One region of the Labrys sp. (in: a-proteobacteria) genome, then DNA from elsewhere that is predicted to be linked to it. Evidence: riboswitches for the same ligand, from Rfam matches in the RefSeq annotation. Region 1 holds a riboswitch; each other region holds the start of a gene.
The links. Region 1 has a riboswitch for cobalamin ahead of bluB (5,6-dimethylbenzimidazole synthase). Riboswitches for the same ligand answer to the same signal wherever they lie in the genome.

Region 1 (4,250 bases):
TCGACGGTGTCGAGGAAGGTGACCTTGAGGCCGCTCGCCGTCACCGCCTTCTTGAAGCCGTCCAGCCGCTGGTTCTGGATATAGGAATTGAGGGCGCCGACCACGCCGATCTTGGCGGTGCCATTCAGCTTGGCCTTGACGTAGTCGGCATAGAACTTGCCGATGTCCTCGCCCGCCTTGAGATTGTCGACGCCGACGAAGGAGACATTGTCGCCGTCGGGAATCTGGGCATCGATGGCGATGACGGGGATGCCGGCCTTCTTGGCGGCGGTGATGGCGGGCTTCACGCCATTGACGTCGATGGCGATCAGGATGATGCCGTCGACCTTCTGGGTGATGTAGTTCTCGATCGCGTCGTTCTGGGCGCTTGGAACATTGTTGGCGTTGAAGATGACGAGCTTGGCGCCGGCCGCCTTGGCGGCGGCTTCAGCGCCTTCGTTGATCTGGTTGAAGAACAGGGCCTGCTGGTTGATGGTGACCAGGGCGAAAGTGTCGGCCGAAGCGGACACCGATCCGAGGGACAGCGCCAGGGCTGCCGCCGCCGCGCAGCCGGCGAGATATTTTGAAAGCCGCATTTCAATTCCCTTCATGGATGGCCCGTGCCGGGCTCATTCTCAGTTCTGACATCCGCATCATTCAAGAGACTTGAATTCATGTCAAGTTACTTGAATGGCGGTTTCGGGGATTCTTGAAACGCCGACGGCGTAAAGCCTCAGAAGGTGGCGGGCGTGTTGACCCAGAAGATGCTGGCGCGCTCGGTTCCGGTGTTGCGATACCAGTGCGGCAGTTCCGACTTGAACACGAAGGTATCGCCGGCGGAGAGCTTGAAGGTGCGCTCGCCGACCATCAGCTCCACGGTTCCGGCCAGCACATAGCCGACTTCCTCGCCCTGGTGCTGGATCGGCCCGGCGCTCTCGCCGCCGGCCTCGATATGGTGGATGTTGCACTGGAGAAGGTGGCCGGGCGAATAGGGGATCACCCGTTCCAGCGAAATGCCTTCGCCGCGCCGGAGCGGGTCCAGCGAGATCAGCGGGCGCGTGCCGGCGCGAAAGACGATGCCCTCTTCGCTATCCGATTCCTCGAACATCCAGCCGATATTGGTGCCGAGCACCTCGACGAGGCGATGCAGCATGGGCAGGGAAGGGGAAGCCTTGCCGTTCTCGATCTTGGACAACAGGCTTTCCGAGCAGTCCGCGGCCGTGGCCAGGGCCTTTAGCGTCAGCCCCCTTGTCTGCCGGGCCAGGCGAAGGCGGGTGCCGAGCCGCACGGGATTGGCCTGTTCCAGGGGATCGGGCTGATCGCCGGCGCGCCGTTTGAGATCGATTTTGTTCATTTCGCGATTGCCAGGATGCGTCATTGCCCGAAAGCCTAGCCGACGATTCTAGGCCACAAGCCTGCACCCTGTCCACTTCGCCGCTGGCAGCTCGGCATCGGCGCCCCAAACGGCTGGGCAGCCGGCACCTGCCATGCTACACCCGCAAGACCTTCGGTGCCCGCTTGCGGGAGAATCGGGAACGCGGTTTGAAGCCGCGACGTGCCCAACGCTGTAAGGGGGACTATCCGGGCAGGTTTCAGGCCACTCGTTCTGCGGGGAAGGCGTCCGGATGGGTGGATCCCGAGTCAGAAGACCGGCCGGAGGCGATAGATCGGCGTGCGCGGACGGCGCGGCGATTGCCATCGCAAGGGGAATGACGATGGACCCATCCAACGAGGCGCTCGCGCCCTCGGGGCCGTTTTCGCCGGCCGAACGTGAAGCCGTCTATCGCGCTATCTTCACCCGGCGGGACGTTCGCAGCCAGTTCAGCCCGCAGCCTGTGCCGGATGATGTCCTCGCCCGCATCCTCACGGCCGGGCATCACGCGCCCTCGGTCGGCTTCATGCAGCCCTGGAGTTTTCTCGTGCTGCGCTGCCCCGAAACCCGGCGCAAGGTGCAGGCTCTGTTCGAGGAAGCCAATGCCGAGGCCGTGGCAATGTTCCCGCCTGAAAAGCAGGCGCAATATCGCGCGCTGAAGCTGGAAGGCATCATCGATGCCCCGGTCAATCTGTGCATCACCTGCGATCCCGACCGCGCCGGCCCGGTGGTGCTTGGCCGCACCCATGACATGGCGATGGACCGCTATTCCACCGTCTGCGCGGTGCAGAATATCTGGCTGGCTGCACGGGCCGAGGGGGTCGGGGTCGGCTGGGTCAGTATCGTCGATCCGGCGCGCCTGCGTGAGGCGCTGGGCATTCCCGCGCGGGTGGTGCCGGTCGCCTATCTGTGCCTGGGCTATGTGCACGAAGCCTATGCCCGGCCCGAACTGGAGGTGAAGGGCTGGCGCCAGCGCCTGCCGCCGGAGGCTGTGCTGAGCTTCGACGGCTGGGACGGCCGGCAGCCCGGCCATCCCTTGCTCGCCGCCATGCGGGCCGCTATGGGAGATGCAGCTTCATAGAGCAAAGCACAAAATGCTTTGGGGTGGCCGGCGCAGATATGCGCCGTCCCGATCGGATGATACGGGCGATGGATTTCCTGCGTAAGAATGCGATCTGGATCATTGCTCTGCTGATCACCAGCCTGGTCCTGCTGGAGGGGCCGAGGGCGATCCTGATCGGAGCGTTCGTGGCCGCCGTCGTCGGCCTGTTCTGGCTGTTGCGCGGCAAGGCCCGCAAGCCGGCGGCAGCACGCCGGCTCGAGGCCGTCCCGAAGGTGGTTCCCCTCCCGCTCGACCGGGGTGCCGACACGGTCCGGCCTCAGGCGCTGGAGCGTGTCTCGCTCAAGGCCATCGATGATCCCAGGCTCGCTGCCGTCGTCCTGATGATCCAGCTCGTCCGCACCAATGGGTTGCTGACCCGGGCCGAACGGGACACCATCCTCGCCCTGATGAGCGACCCGCTCGGGATCGGCGACCGCGAGCGTATCTATGAGCAGGCCTTGCAATTGACGGATCGCGGCCGGGTGTTCACGCCGGTTGCCGAGGAATTGGTGCCGCTTTTCCGCGCCCGCCTGTCTTTGCCCGAGCGCCAGCAGCTCATCGACATGCTGACCGAGGTCGCCAATGCCTATGGTGAGGCCAGCGATTTGCAGCGCGAGGCGATCGTTCGCCTGAAGCGGCACCTGCTCGCGCCGGATGCCGCAGCCGGGCGCTCGCTCAATTGAAATAGAAGGCGTAGCTCGCGACGTCGCCGCCGAAGATGCGCGTGGCCTGTCCCCAGGCCTCGGCGTCCATCACCTTGCCATTGTCGAGGTAGGGCAGGGCCCCCGGGCCGGTGATCCACAGCACCAGGTCGAAGTTGCCGGGCTGCTCGAACACCCTGGCGAGATTGATGCCCTTGGCAAAGCGCCAATGCGGCATCAAAAGCTTGCCGTCCAGCACCTCGTCGACCTGCCCGAGCAGCGCGAGCCACGAGTCGATGCGCTCCTGCGTCACTTCGAGGGAGGGGAGCACGCCGCTCTTCTGCCGTGGGCCGGGAAGCCATTCGTGGTCGTCGTCGGTTTCCTTGGCGATCAGTCCCCAGGTCTCACGATTGAGCCGGATCACCGTCTTGAAATGGCCGCGCACTTCCAGCCACATCGCCTTGTCGGCCACCGGCCAGTCTATGGTGTGCACCAGGCTGATCAGGTCGGCGATGGCATCGGTATCGCGCTTGCTGGTGCCGAACAGGGTCATGCCCAGTCCGTCGTCACCATCGACGCCATTGGCCTTGGCAAGGCCGCTGACGGCGCGCGGAAACAGGCTGCCGAAGCCGGCGTCCCAGCTGCGCGACATGTCGTGTGACAAGAGGGTCTTGGTCAGGGCCATCAGGAAGTTGCAATAGCCGCGCAGCCATTTGGCGTCGGCCGTGTCGAAGGCGACGATGAAGGGTTTGGGCTTGCCGGCATCGTCGAGGCCCGAGATCGCTGCGCCGATATGGTCGCGTTCGTCGATGGTGCCGTCGCCGTTCCAGTCGAAATGGGTGACGGAGAGATCGACCGTCAGCTTGGCCTCGACATCGCCGACTTCAGCCAGGGTCTGGTCCGCCCTTTCGAGATCGGCCAGGAACGTGGCGAGGATGCCGCGAAAATCCTGATAGGTGATCGGCTGCGGCTCGGGATTGGTGCTGAAAACGGTCCCGGACAGGCCGAGCAGGCGCATGGCCGGTATTTCGGTGGCGAAGCCATATTTGTAGAGGGCCTGCGACAGATGTTCGAGCGCGCGGGCGGTGCGTACCATGCCGAGGCCGAGCCTAGCGTCGGCATTGCCGCTGGCCTTGGTGGCGAGGGCCAGCATCTG
Region 2 (4,250 bases), on a different contig from region 1:
GCGGCGGCAACCATGTTGACGAGGGCGGGGCGGACTTCGTCCCAGCCACGGGTTTTCAGGCCGCAATCGGGGTTGACCCAGAGCTGGTCGCCGGCGATCCGCTCCTGCGCCCTGGCGAGGAGGTCGCGCATTTCAGCCACGGTGGGGCAGCGGGGCGAGTGGATGTCGTAGACGCCGGGCCCGATCTCGTTGGGGTAGCGATAGGCCCGGAATGCATCGAGCAGTTCCATTTTGGACCGGGCAGTCTCGATCGAGATCACGTCCGCGTCCAGGCCGCCGACGGCATGGATGATGTCGTTGAATTCCGAATAGCACATATGGGTATGGATCTGCGTGGCATCGTCGACCCCCGAGGCGGCGAGACGGAAACAGGCGACGGCCCAGGCAAGATAGGCCTCCTTTTCGGCGTGCCTGAGCGGCAGGCCTTCGCGAATGGCCGGCTCGTCGATCTGGATGATGCGGATACCGGCCCGTTCCAGATCGCCGACCTCGTCGCGCAAGGCGAGGGCGATCTGCCGGCAGACCTGCTCGCGCTCGAGGTCGTCCCGCACGAAGGACCATTGCAGCATGGTGACCGGTCCGGTCAGCATGCCCTTGACCGGGCGCTTGGTCAGGGATTGTGCGAAGCGTGCCCATTCCACCGTCATGGCCTGAGGACGTGAGACATCGCCATAGATGATCGGCGGGCGCACGCAGCGCGAGCCATAGCTCTGGACCCAGCCATGCTTGGTGAAGGCGTAGCCGGCCAGTTGCTCGCCGAAATACTGCACCATGTCGTTGCGTTCGAATTCGCCATGCACCAGCACGTCGAGGCCGATCTTCTCCTGCCAGGCGATTGCCTGCCTGGTCTCCTCGCGCAGGAAGTCGTAATAATCGGCATCGCCGATCAGGCCCTTGGCATGGTCGGCGCGCGCTTTGCGCACGGCGCCGGTCTGCGGGAAGGAGCCGATGGTCGTGGTGGGGAAGGGCGGCAGACCGAGCCACTCCTGGGCCCGGCGACGCAGCGGATAGGGATGTTGCCGCTCGCCCATGGCCGGTGTGAGCTCGGCCATTCGGGCGGCGACGCCAGTATCGTGTATACGGGCGGATACGCGGCGGGCCGCAGCTGTTGCGTCCGATTGGGCGAGCTCATCAGCGACGGCCCGCCGCCCGTCGACCAGGGCTGTCGACAAGGTTTTCAGCTCGCCGATCTTCTGGACGGCGAAGGCCAGCCAGCTGCGGAGTTCGGGATCGAACGCGCTCTCGGCCTCGATATCGTAGGGAACGTGGAGCAGGGAACAGCTCGGGGCGAGGACGACGCGGTGGGTGCCGAGGGCCGCGACCTCCGGCTCGATGCGATCCAGCAGGGCGGTCAGGTCGCTCCGCCAGACATTGCGCCCGTCGATCACGCCCAGCGACAGCACCTTGTCCGCCGGTGCCCGTTCGACCGCCTGTCGCAACTGCGCGGGCGCCCTGACGAGATCGAGATGCAGGCCTGCGCTGGGCAGGCCGAGTGCCAGTTCGAGATTGTCGCCGAGGCCGCCGAAATAGGTCGCGATCATGATCTTCAGATCGGAGACGGCGCCGGTGAGAACGTCATAGGCGTGGCGCAGCGCCTTTCGCGTCCTTTCGTCGAGATCGAGTACCAGGCAGGGCTCGTCGAACTGCACCCAGTCCGCGCCCTCAGCGGCAAGCCTGCGCAGGATCTCGGCATAGACGGGCAGGAGCCCTGGCAAAAGGGCGAGAGGATCGAGATCCGTATCCTTGCTCTTGCCGAGCAGCAGATAGGTCACCGGCCCGATCAGCACGGGATGGGTATGGAAGCCGAGCGCTGCGGCCTCCCTGAATTCGTCGATGGGCTTGGCCGAGGCCAGTTCGAAGGCCTGGCCGCGACGGAATTCGGGGACCATGTAGTGATAGTTGGTGTCGAACCATTTGGTCATCTCGAGGGCGGGGACACCGCCGCCATGGCCGCCGTGGCTGCAGCCCGCATGGTCGCGATCGTCATGGCCGCGATCGTTACGGCCCTGGCTGCCGCGCGCCATGGCGAAATAGGTCGAAAGCGGAACGGGGCCGCCTTCCCAGCCATAGTGGCGGGGAATGACGCCGGCCGTCGCACTCATGTCGAGAACCTGGTCGTAGAGCGAAAAGTCGTTGGAGGGGATATGGGTGACGCCGAGGAGGCTCTGCCGGGCCCAGTTGCTGGCGCGCAGCTGGGCTGCCGTCGAGAGCAGGGCGGTTTCGTCCTGCTTTCCGGCCCAGAAGGCCTCCAGGGCCGTCTTGAGTTCGCGGCGTGGGCCGATGCGTGGCGTGCCGAGCGTCGAAATGGGAATGGACATGCGTGTCTCCGGCCGGTGACCTCTGGCGGTCCCGGTTCGCGATGAGTGAATGGGTCGAGGCGGAGGAGCGGCGTGCGGTCAGGGCACGCCGCAACACATTCGTCGTCGGACAGCCGGATCGACGGCATCGTAACGCATGATGGCAGTTTGAAGCTTGAACATCGGCAGACCCCATGAGAACTGGGGGCAAAGGCCGTACGGGAGCGCCTGACGCGGCCAGGGACACCGGCTCTGTCATGCAACCACCGGGACACCCCGCCCGAGGACGTTTACGTTCGTCGGGGCAGGTCTCCTGGCTCACGGCTCACCGAACCTGCCAGCCTTCCCACCCGCGTGAAGCAGGCAGTGGCATGATGAGGCAAGCTCTCGCCGTCTACAGTTGCGGGGGCAGCGCCGGCATCGCACCGGCTTCCCTCTTAGCTTCCATTGCGAGAATGGAAGAACCTCGACCACGACAGCAAACGACAAGGTGTCTCGGAAGTCAAGGGAGATATAAAGACATGTTTATGTGGGGATGTCATCCGTTCATGGAGTGTCCCTGGATCGCGACCTGGCGGCGGCCCTCGCCGGCTTCAATCGCAACCACAAGCCGGGTGTCCATGGTAGTGCCCGCCTGAGTGCTTCGTTGGGCCAAGCACGAATGGCCAGGGTGCCATCAGCATGGAACGATTCCAATTGATCGTAGGCAGCGGCGCGAAAAGCGACTACATCAGGGCCAAACCGGCGGCGCCCCGGCACCGCCTTGGCCCGTTCTGATCCGGAGATCCTCTCCATGCCTGCCGATTCCGCTTCCAATTCACGCTATCCCCATGTGCCGCTGTTTCCCCTGGGAGCGGACGAGACACCCTATCGCAAGCTGACCAGCGAGGGCGTGCGGGTCGAGAAGCTCGGCGGCAGCGAGATCCTGCAGGTCGATGGCGAGGCGCTCAGGCTCTTGGCCGAGCAGGCCTTCATGGACATCAATCACCTGCTGCGCCCCGGTCATCTCCAGCAATTGCGCAACATCCTCGAAGACCCCGAGGCGACCGACAATGACCGCTTCGTCGCCTATGACCTCCTCAAGAATGCCAATATCGCCGCCGGCGGCGTGCTGCCCATGTGCCAGGATACCGGCACGGCGATCGTGATGGCCAAGAAGGGCCGCAAGGTCTGGACTGACGGTGAGGACGAGGGCGCCATCGCCCAAGGCATCCGCGACGCCTATGAGAAGAAGAACCTGCGCTATTCGCAGCTGGCGCCGCTGTCGATGTTCGAGGAGAAGAACACCAAGACCAATCTGCCGGCGCAGATCGACATTTCCGCGGAAGGGGAGGAGGCCTACAAGTTCCTCTTCGTCGCCAAGGGCGGCGGCTCGGCCAACAAGACCTTCCTCTACCAGGCCACGCCCTCGATCCTGTCCAAGGACCGCCTGATCGCCTTCCTGAAGGAAAAGATCCTCACGCTCGGCACCGCGGCCTGCCCGCCCTATCATCTGGCCGTGGTGATCGGCGGCACCTCCGCCGAACTCACGCTGAAGGCGGTGAAGCTGGCCTCGGCGCGCTATCTCGACAGCCTGCCCACCGAGGGCTCCGAACTCGGCCATGCCTTCCGCGACCTCGAGCTCGAGAAGGAAGTGCATAAGCTCACCCAGTCGCTCGGCGTCGGCGCCCAGTTCGGCGGCAAGTATTTCTGCCACGACGTCCGCGTCATCCGCCTGCCTCGCCACGGCGCCAGCTTGCCGATCGGCCTTGGGGTTTCCTGCTCGGCCGACCGCCAGGCCATGGGTAAGATCACCCGGGACGGCGTCTTCCTGGAGGAACTCGAGCACAATCCGGCGCGCTTCCTGCCCGAGATCGACGAGAGCAAGCTCGGCGGAGCGGTGGTGAAGATCGATCTCAACCAGCCGATGTCCAATATCCTGGAGACCCTGTCGCGCCATCCGGTGAAGACGCG
Region 3 (4,250 bases), 250 kb from region 1:
AGCCGGCCGTCGAGCTCGGGCAGCGCCACATGCATGGCGAGGTCGCTGGCCGACAGCCCACGGGTCGAGGCTTCCCAGGCCTCCTGCGCCGAGGAGGAGGTGATCACCTGGAGGACGGGACAGCCGGCCACATCCAGCGGCGAAGCGCCGTCATCATCCAGAGCCGAGAAGGCGGTGGCATTGAGGATCACTCGAGGCTGAAGGTCCTCAAGCTGCCGGCGCACCCATTCGGCGGTTTCGCCATCCTTGAGCGAACCGACATAGAAGGCCGATACGGCCAGGCCCTCGGCATCGAGCGCCCGCGCCAGGGCCTCGATGGGGGCGGTGTCGGCCGAGAGCAGGATCGAGCGGTAGAAAAAGATGGCGGCTTGGGGCGCGGACATCTTGTCCGCTCTTGACGCGGCACATTGGTGAGAAAGATGCGGACAGGATGTCCGCGCTCCAAGGAACATCCCATATTTCGGCACGGCGAGCGGCGCTTCCGGCTCGCCGAAATCGAGGCCGCCCAGCCTGGCGGCATAGAGCAAGGAGGCCCGGGCGTTCCGGGGCCCGCCCTCGCGCCAGTACTGCGCAAGCCGGTCCAGCGCCTCCTGCGGCACGGTGGAGAGCTGGGACAGTCGCCCATCCGGCCTGGCGTCACCGGGGATCAAGGCGAGCGCGATGCCGCGGGTGCGCGCCGTCGCCGCCAGTTCCTCCACGCCATAGCGCCAATAATCGAGGCCGCCGAGCAGGCGCACCACGATCGTCCTGGCGTGGCGGGCCGTCTTGTCGATGTAGAGGTCGACGGACATCGGATGGCGCAGCTTCTGCAGCGGCGCCAGGCGCAGATCGTCGAGGCCGGATGCAGCTGCCAGGGCGAGGTCGCTGTCGGTCAGCGAGGCGAACACGATCGCGCCGGGAGCCTGGTCGAGATCGACGGCGGCCTCGCTGGCATCGAGCGAACGCGTATCGGCCGGCAGCAGATGCATCAGGACGGTTCCGGACCAAAGAACAACGCCCGCCACCTTGTCATTGCCGGGCTTGACCCGGCAATCCAGCTCGCATCGGAGCCGGATGCCCGGGTCAAGCCCGGGCATGACGAACAGGCAGGCGTCGAGCTATACCTCATCTTCGCTTTATCCCTCCAGCGTCTTGCGGATGCCGGCCTGGTCGATGCCCTTCTCGCCGATGATGACGAGGCGGCTCGAACGGGTTTCCTCCGGCGCCCAGGCGCGGTCGAAATGCTGCGAGAAGCGGGCGCCGACGCCCTGGACCAGCAGGCGCATCGGCTTGCCGTCGACAGCGACGAAGCCCTTGATGCGCAGGATATCATGCTCCTCGGCCGCCGCCTTCAGCTTGGCCACCAGGGCATCGGCATCGAGGATGGCCGGCAGGTCGACGATGAAGGTATCGAAGTCGTCGTGGTCATGCTCCGCCTCGTGGTCGTGATGGGAGGGTCGGGCCTCCAGGTCGTTCTCGGCCGCGGCACCGAGCCCGAGCAGCACGGCCGCGTCGATGCGGCCCTCGGAGGTGCGCACCACCTTGACGGCGCGCGGCACGGTCTTCTCGATGTCCTTCTCCACGCTGTCGGCCTCGCCGGCGGAGAGGAGATCGGCTTTGTTGAGCACGACGAGATCGGCACAGAGGAGCTGGTCTTCATAGACCTCCTCGAGCGGATTGTCGTGATCGAGGGAAGCGTCGCCCTCGGCCTGGCGCTTCAACTCTTCCGGATCGTCGGCAAAACGGCCGGCCGCGACCGCGGCGCCGTCGACCACGGCGATGACGCCGTCGACGGTGACGCGCGAACGGATCGCCGGCCAGTTGAAGGCCTTGACCAGCGGCTTGGGCAGAGCGAGACCTGATGTCTCGATCACGATGTGCTCGGGCGCGTTCGGGCGTGCCAGCAGCGTCTCCAGCGCCGGCACGAAATCGTCGGCCACGGTGCAGCAGATGCAGCCATTGGCGAGCTCGACGATGGCGTCTTCCGGGCAGCTCTCGATGCCGCAGGATTTCAGGATGTCACCATCGACGCCGACATCGCCGAATTCGTTGACGATTAACGCCAGCCTGCGGCCGTTGGCGGTGGCCAGAAGGTTGCGGATCAGCGTGGTCTTGCCGGCTCCGAGAAAGCCGGTGACGATGGTGCAGGGAACCTTGCTGTGTGCGTTCATTCGGCGGCGTCCTTGAGGGTTGGCATGGGTGGGATGCGCGCGATCATGCTGCGCTTGAAGACGTCGGGACGGCCGCGCCAGGGCATCAGGCCGTCGCTGGAATGGGCAAGGAGATCGATCCCGGTGAGGATGTCGGGGCCGCTCTCGGCAGTGAGATCGCCGAAAACATAGGTCCAGGTACCGGGCGCCGACAAAGCCACCGTGCAGGAACGCTTGCAATTGCCCAGGCACTCGACCGGCTGCAGTTCGACGCTTTCGGGCAGCATGCCCGCGAGCGCATCGCGCAGCCGGGCGCCCTGGCGCGGCGCCTCGGGGTCATCGCCCTCGCGCCTGCAGGTCACGCAGACGAGCAGCCGGACTGGGAGAGTTGTTTCTGGCATCGGCCCTGTTCATCGCCGCCGGAGCGGATGGAGGGCGCGGGACCGACGGCATGGCCGGCGATCGTCCGGGAAGACGGAACCGGCCTCCGAGGCGCCCCGCCCGGACCGGTGACAGCAGTGCGACCGGCAGGTCTCCTGGCTCGCGGCTCATCGCCCCCCGCCGCCTTCCCGGTTGCCCAGTGGCCTCAAGGCGGGACGCTTGCCGCTTACAGTTGCGGGGGCAGCCGCGGCTTTGGCATCCAAGACAGCCCTCAACCGGGCCCCTCTTCATCCGCACCGCATTCCCTCTTCTCTCTTAACGAGAGACCGATCGCGGCTGACATAAGGGGTGCGCGGGCGTGCTTGTCAATGTTCCCGCTTCCAAACCACGCGCAAAATCCGGCATAAAGGCCGGCGACATTGCCACATCAGCGAGGCTGACATGCCCGAAGACAAGCCGCCGGCACCGCCGACCGAGCCGGAGAAGATCGACGTCATCTTCCGCGGCGGTTCGGTGACGGCCATCGGCGTCGTGCTCGCCTTCTCGCTCGGCTTCCTCAACAACTGGGCCTCGCAGCCGGGAACCTGGATCCCGGAGGACCTGGCAGCCGTCTTCCTCATCGGGGGCGGCATCATCTTCCAGGTCTGGGCGCTGGCCGGCATGCTCTCGCCCACTTCGCTGCAGGGGCTGGTCTATCGCCGCATCGTGCGCATCTTCCTGACCGGCCTCATCCTCGTCTCCATCGGCGTTCTCGTCGCCATCGCCGGGGATGCGCTCGGCTACAGCCGGATCTGGTTCAAGCAATAGCCAGGGCGGCTGACATCATAGTCGTGATTTGGTGGAGACATCCGGCTTGCGTCATTGCGAGCGCAGCGAAGCAATCCAGAAGCCATGAGCGACGCGCTTTACCAAAACTGGATTGCTTCGCTGCGCTCGCAATGACGGAGGAAACGTCAGCGCAATTGTAGTGACGACGACTGTAGTCCTCGTCCGCATCTTCATGATCCGCCCATTTTGGTCACCCTCGGCAGCAGTGTTTCTCGATCGCTTCCAGACTGCACAAACTCTCACGTCTGCGTTACCCGTCACCCCAGCGCCATGATTGCCGCCACAATTTCGCCTTCCCGCAATCGCCCACCAGAAGGCCGACGCCGATGGGCCCGGACCTTCTGCCCGGCATCAGCCGCTGGAAGGCCTGCCTATGGTTGCCATCACCGTCAATTCGACCACCCACCGGCTCGACATCGAGCCCGAAACCCCTCTGCTCTGGGTCCTGCGCGATGAACTCGGCCTCACCGGTACCAAGTTCGGCTGCGGCATCGCCCAATGCGGCGCCTGCACCGTCCATGTGAACGGCGCCGCCATCCGTTCCTGCCAGACCCAGGTCGGCGACGTCGACGGCGCCACCATCACCACGATCGAAGGCCTGTCGGCGGACGGCAAGCATCCGGTCCAGCAGGCCTGGCTTGCCGAGGACGTACCGCAATGCGGCTATTGCCAGTCGGGCCAGATCATGGCCGCCGTCGCCTTCCTGAAGGATACGCCGGCGCCCACCGATACGGATATCGACAACGGCATCACCAATATCTGCCGCTGCGGCACCTATCCGCGCATCCGCGCCGCCATCCATCGCGCCGCTGAACTGATGAAGGGGTGAGGCCATGAACGCGATCGACCGCACCTCCACCGCACTGAGCCGGCGCAGCTTCCTGGCCATCGGCCTCTCGGCCGCCGGCGGCC

Region 2: linked by a shared signal. The riboswitch ahead of metE (5-methyltetrahydropteroyltriglutamate--homocysteine S-methyltransferase) and the one ahead of bluB (5,6-dimethylbenzimidazole synthase) in region 1 are both predicted to bind cobalamin.
Region 3: linked by a shared signal. The riboswitch ahead of QM672_RS00165 (DUF1636 family protein) and the one ahead of bluB (5,6-dimethylbenzimidazole synthase) in region 1 are both predicted to bind cobalamin.

The regions. Positions count from the first base shown of each region.
Region 1 is NZ_JASGFM010000001.1:282,451-286,700, forward strand. Features, by position in the region: gene QM672_RS01375 (substrate-binding domain-containing protein) at 1-575, opposite strand, end outside; gene QM672_RS01380 (cupin domain-containing protein) at 713-1,333, opposite strand; cobalamin riboswitch at 1,471-1,652, shown strand; gene bluB (5,6-dimethylbenzimidazole synthase) at 1,695-2,432, shown strand; gene QM672_RS01390 (TerB family tellurite resistance protein) at 2,501-3,136, shown strand; gene QM672_RS01395 (hypothetical protein) at 3,129-4,250, opposite strand, start outside.
Region 2 is NZ_JASGFM010000061.1:1,959-6,208, forward strand. Features, by position in the region: gene metE (5-methyltetrahydropteroyltriglutamate--homocysteine S-methyltransferase) at 1-2,318, opposite strand, end outside; cobalamin riboswitch at 2,583-2,781, opposite strand; gene QM672_RS30695 (fumarate hydratase) at 3,091-4,250, shown strand, end outside.
Region 3 is NZ_JASGFM010000001.1:32,193-36,442, reverse strand. Features, by position in the region: gene cobN (cobaltochelatase subunit CobN) at 1-968, opposite strand, end outside; gene cobW (cobalamin biosynthesis protein CobW) at 1,116-2,150, opposite strand; gene QM672_RS00165 (DUF1636 family protein) at 2,147-2,530, opposite strand; cobalamin riboswitch at 2,638-2,856, opposite strand; gene QM672_RS00160 (hypothetical protein) at 2,952-3,317, shown strand; gene QM672_RS00155 ((2Fe-2S)-binding protein) at 3,712-4,167, shown strand; gene QM672_RS00150 (molybdopterin cofactor-binding domain-containing protein) at 4,172-4,250, shown strand, end outside.